DNA from 2 places in the Allobosea sp. 10L422 genome. Region 1 is predicted to be linked to the other one. Evidence: riboswitches for the same ligand, from Rfam matches in the RefSeq annotation. Region 1 holds a riboswitch; the other holds the start of a gene.
What was found. A riboswitch is a leader RNA that binds a small molecule or an ion and turns the genes downstream of it on or off. The one in region 1 is predicted to bind thiamine pyrophosphate.
Positions count from the first base shown of each region.

Region 2: another riboswitch for thiamine pyrophosphate. It lies ahead of AC1DEZ_RS08675 (LuxE/PaaK family acyltransferase); the one in region 1 lies ahead of thiC (phosphomethylpyrimidine synthase ThiC).

Region 1 covers NZ_JBFTJI010000014.1:155,760-164,602, reverse strand. The annotation lists gene AC1DEZ_RS23360 (OmpA family protein) at 1-991, shown strand, start outside; gene AC1DEZ_RS23355 (hypothetical protein) at 1,434-1,631, shown strand; TPP riboswitch at 1,703-1,807, shown strand; gene thiC (phosphomethylpyrimidine synthase ThiC) at 1,886-3,763, shown strand; gene AC1DEZ_RS23345 (hydroxyethylthiazole kinase) at 3,769-4,527, shown strand; gene AC1DEZ_RS23340 (SphA family protein) at 4,674-5,621, shown strand; gene AC1DEZ_RS23335 (linear amide C-N hydrolase) at 5,725-6,816, opposite strand; gene AC1DEZ_RS23330 (hypothetical protein) at 6,993-7,823, opposite strand; gene dnaK (molecular chaperone DnaK) at 8,194-8,843, shown strand, end outside.
Region 2 covers NZ_JBFTJI010000003.1:85,365-94,920, forward strand. The annotation lists gene AC1DEZ_RS08645 (branched-chain amino acid ABC transporter permease) at 1-182, shown strand, start outside; gene AC1DEZ_RS08650 (branched-chain amino acid ABC transporter permease) at 184-1,191, shown strand; gene AC1DEZ_RS08655 (ABC transporter ATP-binding protein) at 1,188-1,952, shown strand; gene AC1DEZ_RS08660 (ABC transporter ATP-binding protein) at 1,933-2,649, shown strand; gene AC1DEZ_RS08665 (phosphoglycerate dehydrogenase) at 2,795-3,760, opposite strand; gene ggt (gamma-glutamyltransferase) at 3,780-5,456, opposite strand; TPP riboswitch at 5,596-5,723, shown strand; gene AC1DEZ_RS08675 (LuxE/PaaK family acyltransferase) at 5,813-6,889, shown strand; gene AC1DEZ_RS08680 (acyl-CoA reductase) at 6,895-8,343, shown strand; gene AC1DEZ_RS08685 (ABC transporter ATP-binding protein) at 8,351-9,130, shown strand; gene AC1DEZ_RS08690 (ABC transporter permease) at 9,127-9,556, shown strand, end outside.

The sequences.
Region 1 (8,843 bases):
GCAGCGCGAAGGCCGTCGCGGCGGCATCTCGCCGGGTGTGGCCGGTGCGATCGGCCTCGGTGTCGGCGCGATCGGCGGCATCATGGCCGTTCAGGGAGCGCAGCGCTTCGACGACATCCGGGCGCGGCGCGAGGAACGGCGCGAGGGTGACGTTACCGTCATCCGCGAGCCCGGCCGCACCATCATCCGCGACGATGACGGCCGGGCCATCATCCGCCGCGATGAGGACCAGCGCTTCCGCGATCTCGGCTGGCAAGGCCGTTCCGAGCGCCGCGACGGCGAGATGCGGACCGTGTTCGAGCGGCCCGACGGCACGCGCATCGTCACCGTCACCGACGAGGAGGGCCGGCTGATCCGCCGCACCCGCATCGATCGCGACGACCGCGAGGTGGTGATCATCGACAATACCCTGCGCGATCGCCCGGGGCGCTTCGCCGACGATATCGTCGTGCTGCCGCCGCCGCCGCTGCCGATCCCGCGCGAGCGCTATATCGTCGATGCCGACCAGGCCGACGAGGCGTTGATCTACGAGACGATCATGGCGCCGCCGATCGCCGCGATCCCGCGCCGTTACACGCTGGACGAGGTCCGCTATTCGCCGGATCTGCGCGCCCGCATGCGCAGCGTCGATATCGACACGATCAACTTCGAGACCGGCTCCTGGCAGGTCACGCCCGACCAGGCGCAGCGCCTCGCAGTGATCGCGGATTCGATCCGGCGCGTGCTGCAAGGCTCGCCGAACGAGGTCTTCCTCGTCGAGGGCCACACCGACGCGGTTGGTGCCGATGTCGACAATCTCTCGCTCTCGGATCGCAGGGCCCAGTCGGTCGGGGAGATCCTGACGCGCGACTTCCAGATCCCGCCGGAAAACCTGACCACCCAGGGCTATGGCGAGCAGTATCTGAAGGTGCAGACGCAAGGGGCATCCCGCGAAAACCGGCGTGTGACGCTGCGGCGCATCACGCCGCTGCTGACCGGCCAGAACCGCTGACCTCTCGAACGGGGCTGCCCGTTGAGCAGCCCCGTTCGCTGTGGGGGTGTGGGGAACCCCGCACCCCCACAGCGGTTTCTCTTCCGGAGGAGGCGCTGATGGGAGATGCAGCCATGAAGATGTCCGCTCTGGCGATGGCAGGTCTGGTGCTTGCCGGTTCGTTCGCGCCGTTTCCGACATGGGCTCAGAATGCTCCCCCTGCCGAGAAACAGCCTGCTCCAGGCGTGCCGGTGGCGCCGCGTGCGGATGAGGCCGTGCGGCCGCCGGCAGGGGAACGCGGTATGCGGCCTCGCGCCGACAGGCGTGAGCAGCGCTATGACAGGGCGCAGGCTGGTCCGCCGCAGCCGAGTCGCGACCCGCCGATGCGCGCTCGGTGCCGTCGATCATCAGGCCCTGAAGGTCGTTCAGGATTTGGCAAGGCGGGCGCATTAGCGTCGCCGGCATGAGCGACGCAGCCTCCGTTTCCCGCAGCATCGTCACGATGCAGGCCGCCTCGACGCAGCAGGCGCTGTCGGTCGAGATGCTCAAGCAGAACGCGCAGGCTGACCAAAGCCTCGTCACCATGCTCCAGCAGAGCGTCGAGCAGACGCAGGCGACGCTCCCGGCCGGTCAGGGCGGCCTCGTCGACCGCACCGCCTGATCTCCTTTCCCCAGCTTCGATCGTTTGTCGCTGAGGCCGTTGCCAAGCGACTTCTCTGCGCCTAACCTCGCCTCTGTTCCGAGGGGTGCCCGCAAGGGCTGAGATGGCTTCCGAAGCCGAACCCGTCGAACCTGATCCGGGTCATACCGGCGGAGGGACTGGAACGCGTGCACAGGGCCGAGCCTTGTCCGCAGACAGCGACTGTACCGCTTTCAAACCCGGATCTCCTGACCTGTCGCAAGGAGGAGATCCTCATGAATGCCCACGCAAAACCCCAGAAGAACAGCGTCAAGACCGCGCCGCAAAGCGTGACGACCGGCCCGATCATCGGCTCGCGCAAAATCTATGTCGCCGCGCCCGAGCATCCCGAGATGCGCGTGCCCTTCCGCGAGGTCGTGCTGACGACCGATGCCGAGCCGCCGGTGCGCATCTACGACCCGTCCGGCCCCTATACCGAGACCGACGCCAGGATCGACCTGAATGCCGGCCTGACGCAGCCGCGCCGCGCTTGGCTCGATGCCCGCGGCTTCCAGACCGTGCCCGGCCGCGCCGTCACCGCCGCCGATAACGGCCATATCAGCGAAGCGCAGCTCGTGCCGGCCTGCCCGGCCGAGCGCCCGATCCTCGAGGCGAAGCCCGGCCAGATGGCGACGCAATACGAGTTCGCCAAGGCCGGCATCGTCACGCCCGAGATGATCTATGTCGCCCATCGCGAGAATCTCGGCCGCGCCGCCATGATGGAAGGCGCCAGGGAGCGCCATGCCGACGGCGAGAGCTTCGGCGCTGTCGTTCCGGAATTCGTCACGCCCGAATTCGTCCGCGAGGAGATCGCGCGCGGCCGGGCCATCATCCCGGCCAACATCAACCACCCCGAGCTGGAGCCGATGGCGATCGGCCGCAACTTCCTGGTCAAGATCAACGCCAATATCGGCAATTCGGCCGTGACTTCGGGTGCCGCCGAGGAGGTCGAGAAGCTGGTCTGGGCGATCCGCTGGGGTGCCGACACGGTGATGGACCTCTCCACCGGCCGCAACATCCACAACATCCGCTCCTGGATACTCAGAAATTCGCCGGTGCCGATCGGCACGGTGCCGATCTATCAGGCGCTGGAGAAGGTCGGCGGCGATCCGATCAAGCTCGACTGGGAGGTGTTCAAGGACACCCTCATCGAGCAGGCGGAGCAGGGCGTCGACTACTTCACCATCCATGCCGGCGTTCGCCTTCCCTATGTCCCGCTGACGGCCAGCCGTGTGACCGGCATCGTCTCGCGCGGCGGCTCGATCATGGCGCGCTGGTGCCTGGCGCATCACAAGGAAAGCTTCCTCTACGAGCGCTTCGACGAGATCTGCGACATCATGCGCAAATACGACGTCTCGTTCTCGCTCGGTGACGGCCTGCGTCCGGGCTCGATCGCCGACGCCAATGACCGCGCCCAGTTCGCCGAGCTGGAGACGCTGGGCGAGCTGACTCAGGTCGCCTGGAAGAAGGGCTGCCAGGTCATGATCGAGGGCCCCGGCCATGTGCCGATGCACAAGATCAAGGAGAATATGGACAAGCAGCTGCGCGAATGCGGCGAGGCGCCCTTCTACACGCTCGGACCGCTGACCACCGACATCGCGCCGGGTTATGACCACATCACCTCTGGCATCGGCGCGGCGATGATCGGCTGGTATGGCTGCGCTATGCTCTGCTACGTCACGCCCAAGGAGCATCTCGGCTTGCCGAACCGTGACGACGTCAAGACCGGCGTCATCACCTATCGCATCGCCGCCCATGCCGCCGATCTCGCCAAGGGCCACCCGGCGGCGAAGATCAGGGACGACGCGGTCTCCCGCGCCCGCTTCGACTTCCGCTGGGAGGACCAGTTCAACCTGGCGCTCGACCCCGACACGGCGCGCGAGTTCCACGACGAGACGCTGCCGAAGGATGCCCACAAGGTCGCGCATTTCTGCTCGATGTGCGGGCCGAAATTCTGCTCGATGAAGATCACGCAGGACCTGCGCGCTGAGGTTCTCGCGATGAGCGACAATGAGAGGGCAAGTCTCGAGGCCATGGCTGCTGAAGGCATGGCGGCGAAGTCGAAGGAATTCCTCGACAAGGGTGGCAGCATCTATCTACCTGCGGCCGAATGAGCGGCATGAACGACAGCCTCGACGCGGCCAAGGTCGCGTCGATCCTCGCGCGGGTGTCCGAGCGCCGCCCGCGCATCCATTGCCTGACCAATACCGTAGCGCAGAACGTCACCGCCAACATGCTGCTCGCCTTCGGGGCCGTGCCCTCGATGGCTGGTCATCCCGAGGAGGTTGCGGCGGTCGCGGCCGGGGCAAGCGCGATCCTGATCAATCTGGGCACGATCAGCCCTGAGGGCGAGCGCGCGATCCCGAAGCTCGTCGCTGTGGCGCGCGAACGCGGCATTCCGCTGGTGCTCGACCCGGTCTTCGTCGAGCTGTCGCCCCTGCGGCTGCGGCTGGCCGAGGACGTTTTGCGGCTGCCGGGCGTCGTCGTGCGTGGCAACGCCGCCGAGATGGCGGCCTTGGCCTGGCTGCTGGAGCGCTCCCCCGGCGTCACGCGCGCGACGACAGGGGCTGTCGACGCGATCGACGGTCCTTCCGGCAAGCTCTCCGTGGCCTTCGGGCATCCGCTGATGAGCCGGGTAACCGGACTGGGCTGCGCTTCAAGCGCGCTGGTGGCTGCCTGCCTCGCGGTCGAGCCCGATCCCGTGATTGCAGCGGCTGCGGCGCTGACGGCCTACGGCATCGCGGGCGAAATCGCAGCCGAGCGTTGCCATGGCCCCGGCAGCTTTGCCGTCGAACTGATCGATGCGGTCGCTGGCCTCGAGGCCGGAATGCTGCAAGCACGTATGGCGCGAATGTCACACATGAAAGACATGATGTAGCCGGGATTCACCGCCGCCCGCAGGCATCCTAGGGTCGCATGGCTGATTCGCCCGGCTGGCGACGGCCGCGCCGGGGGGCAACAGACAACATGATGCGTAACGAAGCCTGCGGGCAATCGCACAGGCCCTTTCGGCTTGTCGCCCTGATGGCCCTTGGTCTGGCCGCCGGCTGCGTCGGGCTGCCGGAGGATGTCCGGGCGGCCGAGAACGGCACGGGCTTCTATCTGCTCGGCGGCCGTGGCGCGATGGCTGGCTATCTGCCGCCTCCCGGGGTCTATTTCGAGAGCGACACCTACAGCTACGACGCCAAGCTCGACGCCCGGAAGTCATTGCCTTCCGGCGGTCGCTTCGTTGCCGGTGTGCGGAGTCAGGCACGGGCCGATTTCCTGAGCGGAACGTGGGTGACGCCCTGGGAACTCGCCGGGGGCAATCTCGCCTTCGGGGCCACTCTGCCTGTCGGCCGCGTCCGGGTCGCGGCCGGTGTCGAATACGATTCGCCGCAAACGAACCGCCTTGTCGGCTCCAATTTGCGCGACAAGGCCACGATGGTCGGCGATCCCGTATTCTCGACGATTCTCGGCTGGCATGCCGGCAAGTTCCATTGGAATGCAACCGTCATGGTGAACGCGCCTGCGGGCGAGTACCGCAACGGGGAACTGGCCAATCTTGCCTTTCACCGCTGGGCCACGGATCTGTCCGGCGCCCTCACCTGGTTCGATCCGGAAACCGGCATCGATCTCTCAGGCATCGCCGGGGTGACGTTCAACGGCACTAATCCGGCCACGGACTACCGGACGGGCACCGAGTTTCACTTGGAATGGGCCGCCTCGAAAGCGTTGACCAGCGCGCTTTCCGCCGGAGTGATCGGCTATCACTATCAGCAGGTCACCGGTGACAGCGGAGCGGGCGCGCAGCTCGGTGCCTATAAGGGCCGCGTGACCGCGCTCGGCGGCACGCTGGCCTATAATTTCACGATTGGAAAGACGCCGATCTCTACCCGCATCAAGGTTCTGCGCGAGTTCGCCGTCGAGAACCGCGCGCGCGGAACCGTCGGCCTGCTCACGGTCTCGTTGCCGCTGACGACCTCTCCCTGACGCAAAAAGAAGCCCGCGTGATGCGGGCTTGGTTCTCTCGGTCCTTGGGTGGCCCGGAGAAGAAAATGCCCGCTCTCGAAGGGGAGAGCGGGCAGCTTCGGCATTACGGCTTCGCGAACTGAAGAGCCGGAGGCACCGGGTTCGGCTTGAACGGCGCGACCTGAAGTGCCTTGGCGTCGAGGTCGAAGCTGGTCAGGTCGACCATGCGCAGGACCTGATCCTGATAGCTTTTGATATAGTACTTCTTGGCCCTGAGATCCGCGACCGAAGTCCACTGGGTATATTCGAGCTCCCCGCCCTTCGCCGCCGAGTTGATGAAGCCGACCGGGATGTCGAAATTGTTCATGATGTGCTCGACGAGACGAACGGTCTGGGGGCCGTCGGGAGCCTGCTTCGCCGAGGCGACGTAGCCGAGCGCGCGGATGAAGCGCGAGGGCGGCGTCGGGTCGCCGGGAATCCCGAGCAGGCCGGAGCCTTGCCCGAAGGGCTCGAAGGTCTTGCCGCCGATCTTCAGCGGATCGGCCGCGACGGGCGAAATCTTGACGTAGTTGCGGATGTTGTTGAGGTGCCAGTCGAAGGTCGGGGAGTTCGTCAGAACGCCCATCGGGTTGTCATAGACCTTCAGTTTGCCGTCCACCGGCTCGATCACGATCGAGGCGCCCGTCGCATCGTGGATCGGGAAGTGGAATGGCAGCGTGAAATTCACGATCGGCGCCGGAAGGTCGACGATCACGGCCTTGTTGAGCGCTTCCTTGACCTCAGCGACGGTAGCGAAGTTCGACAGGACCCAGCTCAGGAATTCCCAGGGCGCGAGCGCGGTGTTCGGGTCGGCTTGCGCCACGGGCGTGTAGCCCACGAAATCCGGGAAATACAGGGCGCCGCCAGCGAGTCCCTTCTCGTTCATGCCGTCGGAGACGAAAGGCTGGCCGAAGCTCATCACGCCGACGAATGCATAGCGCGTGTTCCACTTGGGAGCCGGCATGTTGGCGGGGCGGGTGCCGACGAAGGCGTAGTTCCGCGGGACGACGACGACGTCGGACGGTGTCTGGAGCGCGTATTCGAGCGTGCGGCCGTAAACCGGCGTGCCGTCGGCCGCAATCATCAGAATATTCGTGCAGGCCTGAGCCGGCGCGGCGCTGGCGAGCAGGCCGGCGAGCAGGGCCGACAGGCCTTTTCTCGCGAAACCCCAATTCATAAGACGCATTCTATCCCCCAAAGCGGTGTGCCCGGGCTTGGTACGCGGTCACTCACGCAGCAATCGTAAAGAAGCGCGCTGCCTTCTGGGGGCCGGAAGGAGAGCCGGAAAAATTGGTGAATGGAGCCCTAACAGGCGACGAACCCGGCGCCGCCGGCAAGGGCCAGGCCGACTTTCTACTGCGTCGGGGCGAGCGACAGCGGTGCCGGCTTCGGCGTTGCCGGACGCGGCTTCGGCTTGGGGGCGGGCTTGGACTCGGTGCCAAGGCCGAGCCGCACGCGCAGCGCGGCGGCGCGGGCTTCCGTGATCCGGGCCGCACAGAAGCCCATCTGACCCTCGCGCTGGAAATCGCGGCAGATGGTTTCGCGCTCGGAGGAGAAACCCGCCTGCTCGCGGGCGATCGAGCGCTGCTCGACGGCGTCAGACTTGGCCGTCAGGGTCCGGTACCCCTCGCGGACGGCGCGCTCGGCGGTGCCGCGCGCCCGCTCGATCTCCCTTGCCTGCGCGGCGATCGTTCGGGCGTCCGGGCCCCACAGGCCACGCGGATCGATCCGGCACTGGGCCGCCTCGACGACGCAAGGTTCGGTGGGCTCCACGACGAGGACGGCGCCGTCGAGGACGTCGAAGACGATCGGGCAGATCGGCGCCTCCAGCCGGTAGCGGGGCACGCCGGCCGGCCGTCCCAGCGCCGTGACCGGGACGGGCGCGTCGCCGAAGGAAACAGAGCAGGGCTCGACCAGATTGACTGGCTGGAAGCCGTCGAGGCCGAGCTTCATCCCGAAGCCGTTGGCGGTTTTCGTGAAGGTCGCTTCGCCGTGATGGCCGTTGCGGTGAAGGATCTTTCCGAGGATTGCCTCCTCGGTCGGGATCTTGATCGCGGGCATGCTCGGTGGTCGCGGTGCTGCCGGCGCGCCGGGCGCAGAGGGAGCACCCTGCTGCGTGCCGGGAGCATTGAATGGCTGTGCGCCCGGCAATTGCAGGGGCTGCGCCTGCGCGAGCGCCGTCATCGCGGCCGAGATAGCCACCAGCATAGGGGCGATGCGCGTCGATCGGCTCATGGTGTCCATGCGCAAACGGAACGGCCTTCCTGCATGAAGGCGGGCGCAATTCCGCGCAAGGGCCGCAAGGACACAGTCGCTGCGGAAAGCGCCGGCGCAGCCCAAAACCCCACGATCCCCGCTTCTTAATCGGCTCGCCTGTCTTGCAAGGGCGGGAACACCCTCACTATATACGCGCCCAAGGGGCGGTTTAACCACCGTCAAACGTGGAATGCCGGAGCGTTCGCCGCTGAAGCGGGGGCGACCCGGTCCATGGGCCGGCAGGCGGCGTGAATGCGTCGCAGGCCGGCGATCTGCTCAATCGAAAGGGATCCCATCCATGGGTAAAGTCATTGGTATCGACCTCGGCACGACCAACAGCTGCGTTGCAGTGATGGAAGGCACCACGCCGAAGGTCATCGAGAATTCCGAGGGCGCGCGCACCACGCCCTCCATCGTCGCCATCACGGATGATGGCGAGCGCCTTGTCGGCCAGCCTGCCAAGCGCCAGGCCGTCACCAATCCGGAGCGTACCTTCTTCGCGATCAAGCGCCTCATCGGCCGTACCTACGACGATCCGATGACGCAGAAGGACCTGAAGCTCGTTCCCTACAAGATCACCAAGGCCTCGAACGGGGACGCTTGGGTGTCCGCCGACGGCAAGGAATATTCGCCGTCGCAGATCTCGGCCTTCACGCTCACCAAGATGAAGGAGACGGCGGAGGCCTATCTCGGCCAGCCCGTCACCCAGGCCGTCATCACGGTTCCCGCTTATTTCAACGACGCCCAGCGCCAGGCCACCAAAGATGCCGGCAAGATTGCCGGCCTTGAGGTGCTCCGAATCATCAACGAGCCGACGGCGGCTGCGCTCGCCTACGGGCTTGAGAAGAAGTCCGCCGGCACCATCGCGGTCTATGACCTCGGCGGCGGCACCTTCGACGTCTCGATCCTCGAGATCGGCGACGGCGTCTTCGAGGTGAAGTCGACCAA
Region 2 (9,556 bases), on a different contig from region 1:
TCGTGGTCTCCGTAGGCGGCGCAGGCTCGATCCCAGGGGCGCTTGCCGCTTGCCTGCTGCTCGGCGCCATCGATGTCACCGGGCGCTATCTCATGCCGGAATTCGGCAATTTCTTCTTCTATCTCGCAGTGATCCTGGTGGTCTGTGCCTTTCCGCGCGGCCTGATGGGGCGGGCGCAGTAAGATGACTGACGCCACGCTCCGGCATCCCGGCACGCATCGTCTCCGCACGCTCGGCCGCGATCTCCTTGGCCTCGCCGTCATCGCGCTGGTCGGCCTCGCCGGTTATGTGCTCTTCCCTGACAACCTCGCCTTCCTGACCCGCGTCATCTCGGTTGCGCTGCTCGTGCTCTCGCTCGACCTGATCGTCGGCTATTGCGGCATCGCCTCGCTCGGCCAGGGTGCGCTCTACGGTGCCGGCGCCTATGCCGCCGGTATCGCCTGCGTGCATGGCGTGACCGAGCCCTTCCTGCTCATCCTGATCGGCGCCGCAGCAGGCGCCGTCATGGGGCTGCTCATGGGCACAGTGATGCTGCGCGCCCATGGCCTGCCGCAGCTCGTCCTCTCAATCGCCATCGTCCAGCTCCTGCACGAGGCCGCCAACAAGGCCTCCTCGCTGACAGGCGGTAGCGACGGCCTCTCCGGCATGGTCCCCGCCCCGCTCTTCGGCATCTTCGAATTCGACCTCTGGGGCCGCAGCGCCTATCTCTTCGGCCTCGCTCTGCTCATTGTCGTCTTCGCGGCGCTACGCCTCATCACGCGCTCGCCCTTCGGCATGGTCTGCCGTGGCCTCAAGGAAGACCCGCTGCGCATCAGCGCGCTCGGCATCTACGCCTTCCCGGTGCTGCTCAAGATGTTCGTGATCTCCGGCGCGGTCGCCGGCATGGGCGGCGCGCTCGCGGCCATCGCGACGCAGGTCGTCGGGCTCGACAGCGTGAGTTTCGAGATCTCGGCCAACGCGCTCGTCATGCTGGTGCTGGGCGGTATCGGCAACCTCTACGGGGCGCTGATCGGCACCGTGATCTTCATGGCGCTCGAGCATATCGTCGCCGCGATCAACCCCTTCCACTGGATGACGCTGGTCGGCGCCGTGCTGATCGCCATCGTGCTCTTCGCCCCGCGCGGGCTTTCCGGCACGCTGGACGAAATCGCACGCCTGCTGACGCGCAACCGCTGGGGGGCCGGCCGATGAGCGCCGTGTTCGAGGTCTCGCATCTCACGAAGGAGTTCGGCGGGCTCAAGGTCAGCCGCGACATCTCGCTGGCGATGACCGAGGGCGAGCGCCTCGCCCTGATCGGCCCGAACGGCGCCGGCAAGACCACCTTCGTCAACCTCGTCACCGGCCGCATCCCGCCGAGCGCAGGCAGCGTCCGCCTCGCCGGCGAGGACATCACGGGCCTGGGCGCCGTGAAACGCGTGCGACGCGGTCTCGTCCGCACCTTCCAGGTCACCCGCCTCTTCCCGGACATGACGCCGGAAGAGCATGTCGTCATGACCATCCTGCAGCGGCAGGGTCGCGCGACGCGCATCTTCGCCCGTTTCCACGGAGCTTCCGAAGCACGCGACGAAGCCGACGAGATCCTCGCCATGCTCGGGCTTGCCGAGGTCGCGCGCCGCAAGGTCGCCACCATCGCCTATGGCCAGCAACGCCTGCTGGAAATCGCGATCGCGCTGGCGCAGCGCCCGAAGGTGCTGCTGCTCGACGAACCCGCGGCCGGCGTGCCCTCCGCCGACACGCCGCGCATCGAGGAGGCGCTGGCCCGCCTGCCCGCCTCCCTCGCGGTTCTGATGATCGAACACGACATGGACCTCGTCTTCCGCTTCGCCAAGCGCGTGGTCGTGCTCGCTGCAGGCGAACTCATCTTCCAGGGCCTGCCGGCCGATGTCGCCAGGGACCCCAAGGTCCGTGAAGCCTATCTCGGGAACTACGCGCATGCCGGCAGCCACGCTTGACGTCCGCGGCCTGAGCGCCGGCTACGGCCAGACCCATGTGCTGGAGGATGTCTCGTTCTCCGTGCCGGCGGGCGGACGCCTCTCCATCCTCGGCCGCAACGGCATGGGCAAGACCACGCTGATGGCGAGCTTGATGGGGCTGACGCGACGCTATTCCGGCAGCATCAGCGTTGACGGCATCGACATCACCGCGCTCGCCACCGCCGCCCGCGCCCATAGCGGCATCGGCCTCGTGCCCCAGACACGCGAGGTATTCAAGGGCCTGACCGTGGAGGAAAACCTCTTCGCCGGGCTGAAGGGCCGCCCGCGCAGCGCGATCGAGGAGGCCTATGCGCTCTTTCCCCGCCTGCAGGAACGCCGCCGCAACCTGGGCTCGCAGCTTTCGGGCGGCGAGCAGCAGATGCTGGCGACAGCCCGCACCATACTCGGCGAGCCCTCGGTACTCCTGCTCGACGAACCGCTGGAGGGCCTGGCCCCAGTCATCTGCGACATGCTGATGGAAGCCTTCACGCGGCTCGCCGCGAGCGGCGCAATGACAATCCTCTTCGTCGAGCAGCGTCTGGAAAGCGCGCTCGCTTTCGCCGAGGACGTCATCATCCTCGAACGCGGACGCATCGTCTGGTCGGGCAAACCCGACGCGCTGCGGAGCGATGCCGCCGTGCTCGAACGCTATGTCGGCGTCGGCGGGCTGCATTGAGCTTCACCGCACCCAAACCTGGCCGTCATGCTCGGGCTTGACCCAAGCATCTCGGAAACCAGCGCCTTCTCGTCACGAGATTCTCGAGTCTGCGCTTCGCTTGGCCCGAGAATGACGGATACCCAAGCCGGCAGACAGCGCCGACTCACACCACGAGATCGAGCGGCGGCACCAGCTCGCCACGCGACACATGCTGCATGTTGGTGAACATCCGCATCACCACCGGGGCGAAATTGTCGGACGCCATGGCGGCGAGATGCGGCGTGGTCACGAGATTGTCGAGGGTGAGCAATTCGCTCTCGGCCGCGAGCGGCTCGATCTCGTAGACATCCATCGCCGCGCCGGCGATCTCCTTCGCCCTGAGCGCCGTGACGAGATCGGCCTCGTTGACGACGCCGCCGCGCGCGACATTGATCAGCACCGCCGTCTTCTTCATCGCCTTCAAGGCCGCCAGATCGATCAGATCCTTGGTTTCGGGCGTCAGCGGGCAATGCAGCGAGACGACGTCCGCCTGCGCCAGGATTTCGGCCATCGAAGCATGCTTCACGCCCAGCGCTGCTTCTTCGGCAGCGTCGAGCGGCGTGCGCTTGCTGTAGAGGATGGTGCAGCCGAAGCCCTTCAGCAGCTTCGCGACATTCTTGCCGATCGCCCCGAAGCCGACGATGCCGACCGTCTTGCCCGAGAGCGTATAGGTATCCGAAGGCAATTGACCCGTGCGCCAATGGCCCTTCTTAAGCTCAGCATTCCCGTAGGCGATGAGGCGCAGGGTCGACAGCATCAACCCGATCGCGAATTCCGAAACGGCGACCGCATTGGAGCCTGTCGTGCGCGCGACCTGGATGCCAAGTTCCTTGGCTGCGGCGATGTCGATGTTGTCGTAGCCGACGCCCCATTTGTGCAGCAGCTTCAGCTTCTTCGCCGCCCGCAGCACGTCGGCGGAGACGCCGACCTGCCCGGAGATCGCGTAATCGGCCTCGGCGATGATCTCCTTCATGTGCTCGTCGCCGCGCGCGGTCCCATGCGTCAGCACGAAGCCATCCGGCAGCAGCGCACGCAGCCGGTCGGCCCGCTCGGGGCTGGTCATATCGAGGAGAACGATCGTCTCGGGCATGGAAAGGTCCGGAAATAGGTCAGATGGTGAAGCGTGCGCCGGCACGGGCAAGCCCGCCGGAGATGGCGACCGGCGTGCCATCGGCGCGCCAGCAGGCGGCGCCCGTCAGCGTGCCATCCGGGTTGAAGGCGATGGCATTCATCCCGCCGGCGACGCGCGGCGAACGCAGGATCCTGTGGCCGCGGGCCGCGAGCTCCTGCGCGACCGCTTCGGGGATGGCTTCCTCGAGCTCGAGCACGCCGCCTTCTGTCCAGACGCGCGGCGCCTCGACCGCTTCCTGCAGCGTCATGCGGTGGTCGATCAGGTTCACGATCGCCTGCAGCGCCGACGGGAAGATGCGCAATGCACCCGGCAATCCCAGCGCGAAGGCAAGCTTGCCCTCCTTCAGCGCCATCATCGGCGCCATCGAGGTGAAGACCCGCTTGCCCGGCGCGATCGAGAGCGCGCGGCCGGGATGCGGATCGAAGTTGAACATGTAGTTGTTGGCGATCATCCCGGTGCCCGGAATCTGCACGCAGGCGCCGAACAGCCCGTTGATCGTCTGCGTCGCGCTGACGACATTGCCTTGCGCATCCGCGACGGTGACATGGGTGGTGTCGGCGGATTCACCGCCCGAAAGCCCGGCCGTCCAGCTCTTCGCCCGGCCGATCTCGATCAGGGCGCGCCGCTCGGCCGCATAGCCCTTGTCGATCAGCCTGTTGACCGGCACCTTGACGAAGGCGGGATCAGCCGTCGCCACCGCCCGGTCGGCGAAGGCGATCTTCAGCGCCTCGGCCAACAGATGCACCGCATCCGCCGAGCCGAAGCCGAGCGCACCGATATCGTAACCTTCGAGGATGTTGAGCATCTGCGCGATATGCACGCCCGAGGACGAGGGCGGCGGCGGGCCGATGATCTCATAGCCGCGATAGGAGCCGCGGATCGGCTCGCGCAACTCGATGCGGTAATTCGCGAGATCGGCCTGATCGATCAGCCCGCCATGGGCCGCCATGTAGTCGGTCAGCGCCCGCCCGAGCCGCCCACCATAGAGCGCATCCGGCCCCTCCACCGCAATCAGCTTCAGGCTGGCGGCATAGTCCGGCTGAACCAGCCGCATGCCGGGCTGGAGTGGCTGGCCGCCCGGCAGCAGGAGCGCGGTGAGGCCCGGATCGCGGGCGAGATCGGCGGCGTTGTCGGTGATGCAATTCGAAAGATAGGGCGTGACCACGAAGCCGCGCTCCGCCAGACCGATCGCCGGCTGCAGCACCTCGGCCAGCGGCAGCGTGCCGAAGCGCGCCAGCGCCTCACACCAGCCCTTGAGCGCGCCCGGCACTGCAACGGCCTTGGCGCCGACCACGTTCTCGCGGTCGCGTGTCTCGCGCTGCCTGCCGATCTCGTCGGACAGGCAGTCATACATGTCCGGAGTCGCGTGGCCCGGCGCGGTCGAGAGATTGTCGATCACGACATGGCGGCCGTCCGCGAGGCGGATATGACTCAGGCCACCGCCGAGAATGCCGACCATCATCGGCTCGGCCACCGTCAGCGCGAACAGCGACGCCACCGCCGCATCGATCGCATTGCCGCCGGCGAGCAGCATCTGCGCGCCCGCCGCCGAGGCGAGCGGATGATTGGTGACGACCATCCCGCGCGAGCCGGTGGCCGGCTTCTTCTCGCAGGTGAAGGAGGCGATGCGGGGCGGCGGCGCGGAAAGGTTCATGGCCGGCACAGAAACGGTTTTGAAGGCCGGCGTCGAGCCTCTTCTTCGGCATGCGCGCCATGTCAGGATTTCGAGTCGGCTCCAACCTGGCCTTGCGCCGGCAACGCTTGACAAGCCATGGCCCGAAGCCCCACCTAAACCCTGTTCCCAGGGGGGCCTCGCTAGGAGGCTGAGATTCCGCCGGCTGGCTCTTGAGACCGGCAACGCGGTGACCCTCCGAACCTGATCCGGATCATACCGGCGTAGGGATGCGGGACATGCGGCCATCCAAGGCCCTGATTCCAGCTTGCGCCCGTGATCCTTTTGCGATCGACGCTCCCGGCTTGGCCGCGAGCGTCCGAACGGAGTGGGCCGCAGTGACGCAAGCCGAGATCATCGAGGCGCTGCTGGCGTTCATCGCGCTTCCCGACGCGTCGGAAGCCGAGTTCGAGGCGATGGCGCTGAAGGTCTTCGCCTATCAGTTCCGCAACAACGAGCCCTACAAGCGCTTCTGCTTGCAGCGCGGCCGCACGCCGCTTTCGGTGAAGCGCTGGCGCGACATCCCGGCCGTGCCGATCACCGCCTTCAAGGACCTGACGCTGAGCTGCAGCCCGCCGGAGGCGTCAAGCCATGTCTTCATGACGAGCGGCACAACACAGGGCGTGCGCGGCCGCAGCTACCACCCGACGCTCGCCGTCTGGAAGCGCTCGATGCTGGTGAATTTCCGCGCGCGTTTCATGCTTGGCCGCGAGCGCATCCGCATGGGCATCCTCTTCCCAGATGAGACGGCGCTGCCGAATTCCTCGCTCGCGCATTATCTCGGGCTCGCCCGGCGCGAATGCGGAACGCCCGATTCCCAGGTCTTCATTGGCGCCGCCGGTCTCGATCTGGATCGTTTACTGCCGGCGCTCGCACAGGCCGAGGCCAGCGGCGAGCCCTATGCCCTGCTCGGCGCGAGCTATTCCTTCGTGCCACTGATGGATGAGCTCGCGGCACGCGGCCTGCGGTTTGCTCTGCCGGAAGGCAGCCTCATCCTTGACACCGGCGGCTTCAAGGGCCAGTCGCGCGAACTTACGCCGGACGAATTCTATGACGGGCTCGCCGCCGCCTTCGGCGTGCCGCGCTCATCCTGCATCAACATGTACGGCATGACCGAGCTGAGCTCGCAGCTCTACGACGACGGCAATGCGGTCTGCCCGTCGGTGAAATCCGGCCCGCACTGGATCCGCAGCCGCGTCGTCGATCCGCTGAGCGGAGCGGATTTGCCGGAGGGCGAGCGGGGCGTGATCGTCCATCACGACCTCGCCCATTTCAACTGCGTCGCGGCGATCCTGACCGAGGATGCCGGCGAGATCGTTCCGGGCGGGTTCAAGCTGCTCGGCCGTGTCGATGGCGAGGCCTCGAAGGGCTGCTCCGTCGCCGTGGCCGAATTCCTCGCCGCGGCGCGGGGCTGACGGACGTGATCGAGCATGCGGGCCATCTGCCGGGCCTGAGCCGCGAGGCACTGCGCTGGCGCGAGGTCGGCCACAGCGCCTGGGGCGAGAGCGTCTCGGTCGCGCTGCCGGAACTCGACGAGGCTCAGGCCGCGACGCTCTGCGAGCATGTGCGCAGCAATGCCCGCGCCCGGCTGAAGCGGATGGACACGGCGCGCATCGTCGCGGCGATCGACGCCGCCGTCGCGCGCCTGCTCGACCGCAGCCACCCGCTGCGGCGCAAGGCCGAGCACCTGCTACCGATCGTCACCGGCTATGACCGCGAGACGGTCCGTCTCGGCCTGACCAGCTATCTCAAGACCTTCCGGCGCCCGCAGCTCCTGCGCTTCCTGGCCGAGGATTTCGCCAATCCCGCCATGCTCGACGGCTTCCAGCCGACGGCCAAGGGCGGTTACCTGCGCGCCCATGGCCCGGAACTGCTGCTGCATGTCTGGGCCGGCAATGTCCCGGCGCTCTCGCTCTGGAGCCTGATCTGCGGATTGCTGGTCAAGGCCGGCAGCGTCGGCAAGCTCGCCTCGGCCGAGCCGCTGACGGCCGGTTGGTTCGCGGGCCTCCTCGCCGAAATCGACCCGGAACTCGGCGAATGCCTCGCCATCGTCTGGTGGAAGGGCGGCGAAGCAGCTGCCGAACCGGCGTTCCTGCGCGCGGCCGACACCGTCATGGCCTATGGCGGCAACGACACGCTCGCGGCACTGCGAGCGAAACTGCCGATCACGACCCGCTTCCTGCCCCATGGCCACAAGATCGGCTTCGGCGTGATCGCGCGCGAAGTGCTCGACAGCCGCAAGGCTCCGGCCCTGGCCCGGCTCGCCGCCCATGACGTCGCCCGATACGAGCAGCAGGGCTGCTATTCGCCGCAAATGCTCTTCGTCGAGCGCGGTGGACGCGTCAGCCCCGCCGAATTCGCGCGCTACGTCGCGCAGGAACTCGCCGCCCTCGCCTCCCGCCACCCCCGCCGCGCGCTTTCGCAAGGCGAAGCCTCTTCCATCGTCGCATGGCGCGGCGCACAGGAGATGCGTGCGCTGGGCGGCACTGCGGAACTCCTTGGCGAGGCCTCCGATGGCTGGAGCGTGGTTCATGTCGATGCGCCGGAAGCCCTGAACCCGACCGGCCTGAACCGCACGCTCAAGCTGGTCTCGGTCGAAAGCCTCGATGACGTCCCCGCCCTCGTCGCGCCCTATCGCAGCTTCCTGCAAACGGCGGGCGCCGCCGCAGCCCCCGAGAGGCTGTTCCGGCTCGCGGAGCAATTGGGCGAAGTCGGCATCAGCCGCATCGCCCCGCTGGGCCGGATGACCGCACCGGAAGCCGGCTGGCATCATGACGGGCGCTTCAGCCTGCTCGACCTCGCCACCTTCACCGAGATCGAGCAATCGACGGAAGCGGCGGCAGAGGGGTTCGCGCCCTATGTCGACTGACCCTGCCATGTCCGATTTCGTCACAATCAAACAGGTCCGCTATCGTTATGGCGCGGCAGGTTCCGCGGTCGTCGACGGCGTCGACTGGGCGATCCCGCGCGGCGAGATCCATTGCCTGCTGGGTCGCAGCGGCTGCGGCAAGACCACGCTGCTGAAGCTCGCGGCCGGCCTGCTCATGCCGAGCGAAGGCGCCATCCGCATCGGCGGCGAGGCGCTGCATGGCCCGAGCGCCCGCGCCGGTTTCGTCTTCCAGGCCCCGACGCTGCTCGACTGGCTGAGCGCCCTCGACAACGTGCTGCTGCCGATCTCGCTGAAGCGCCGGCCGACGGGAGCCGACCGTGACGCGGCACTCGATTTGCTTGCCCGCATCGGTCTCGTGGATTTCGCCGCGCGCCGGCCCTCCGAACTCTCGGGCGGCCAGCAGAGCCGCGTCGCTGTCGCCCGTGCGCTGGTCGACTATCCCGATCTGCTGCTGCTCGACGAACCCTTCGCCGCGCTCGACGCACTGACGCGCGAGGAATTGCAGGACGACCTGCTGCGGCTCTGCGCACTCAACGGCACCACCGCGCTCTTCGTCACCCATGACATCGGCGAGGCCGTCTATCTCGGCGACAAGGTCGCGGTGATGGCCGCTGGCCGCCTCACCCATGCGCGCCGCATCGAGCTGCCCCGCCCGCGCCACCGCGACATGCGCTACGCCCCCGGTTTCAGCGCCGCCTGTCGCGAATTGCGCGACGCCATGGATGGCGAGGCGACGGCCGCAACGAGCCGGAGGCCGGCAGCATGACGGCGCGCCTGCCCTCCCTCCTGCTGCTGCTCGCCCTGCTCGCGGGCTGGGAGACCTGGTGCCGGCTCGGCGGCTTGTCGGCACTCGTCCTCCCGCCACCCTCCGCCGTGCTCGCGACGCTATGGAGCGAGATCGCCACCGGCCGGCTCTGGCCTCATCTTGCCGTCACGGCCGCGGAGATGGCGCTGGGCCTTGGCATCGGCGCCGTCGTCGGGCTCGGTGTCGGCATCCTCCTGGCGGAAGTTCCGGCGCTCAGCCGCCTGCTGCGCCCCTATGTGCTGGCGAGCCAGCTCGTGCCCAAGCTCGCGCTCGGGCCCCTCTTCATCATCTGGTTCGGCTTCGGCATGACGCCGACGATCGTCATCACCGCGCTGATCTGCTTCTTCCCGCTAATGGAAAACACGCTGACCGGCGTGAGCGAGGTCG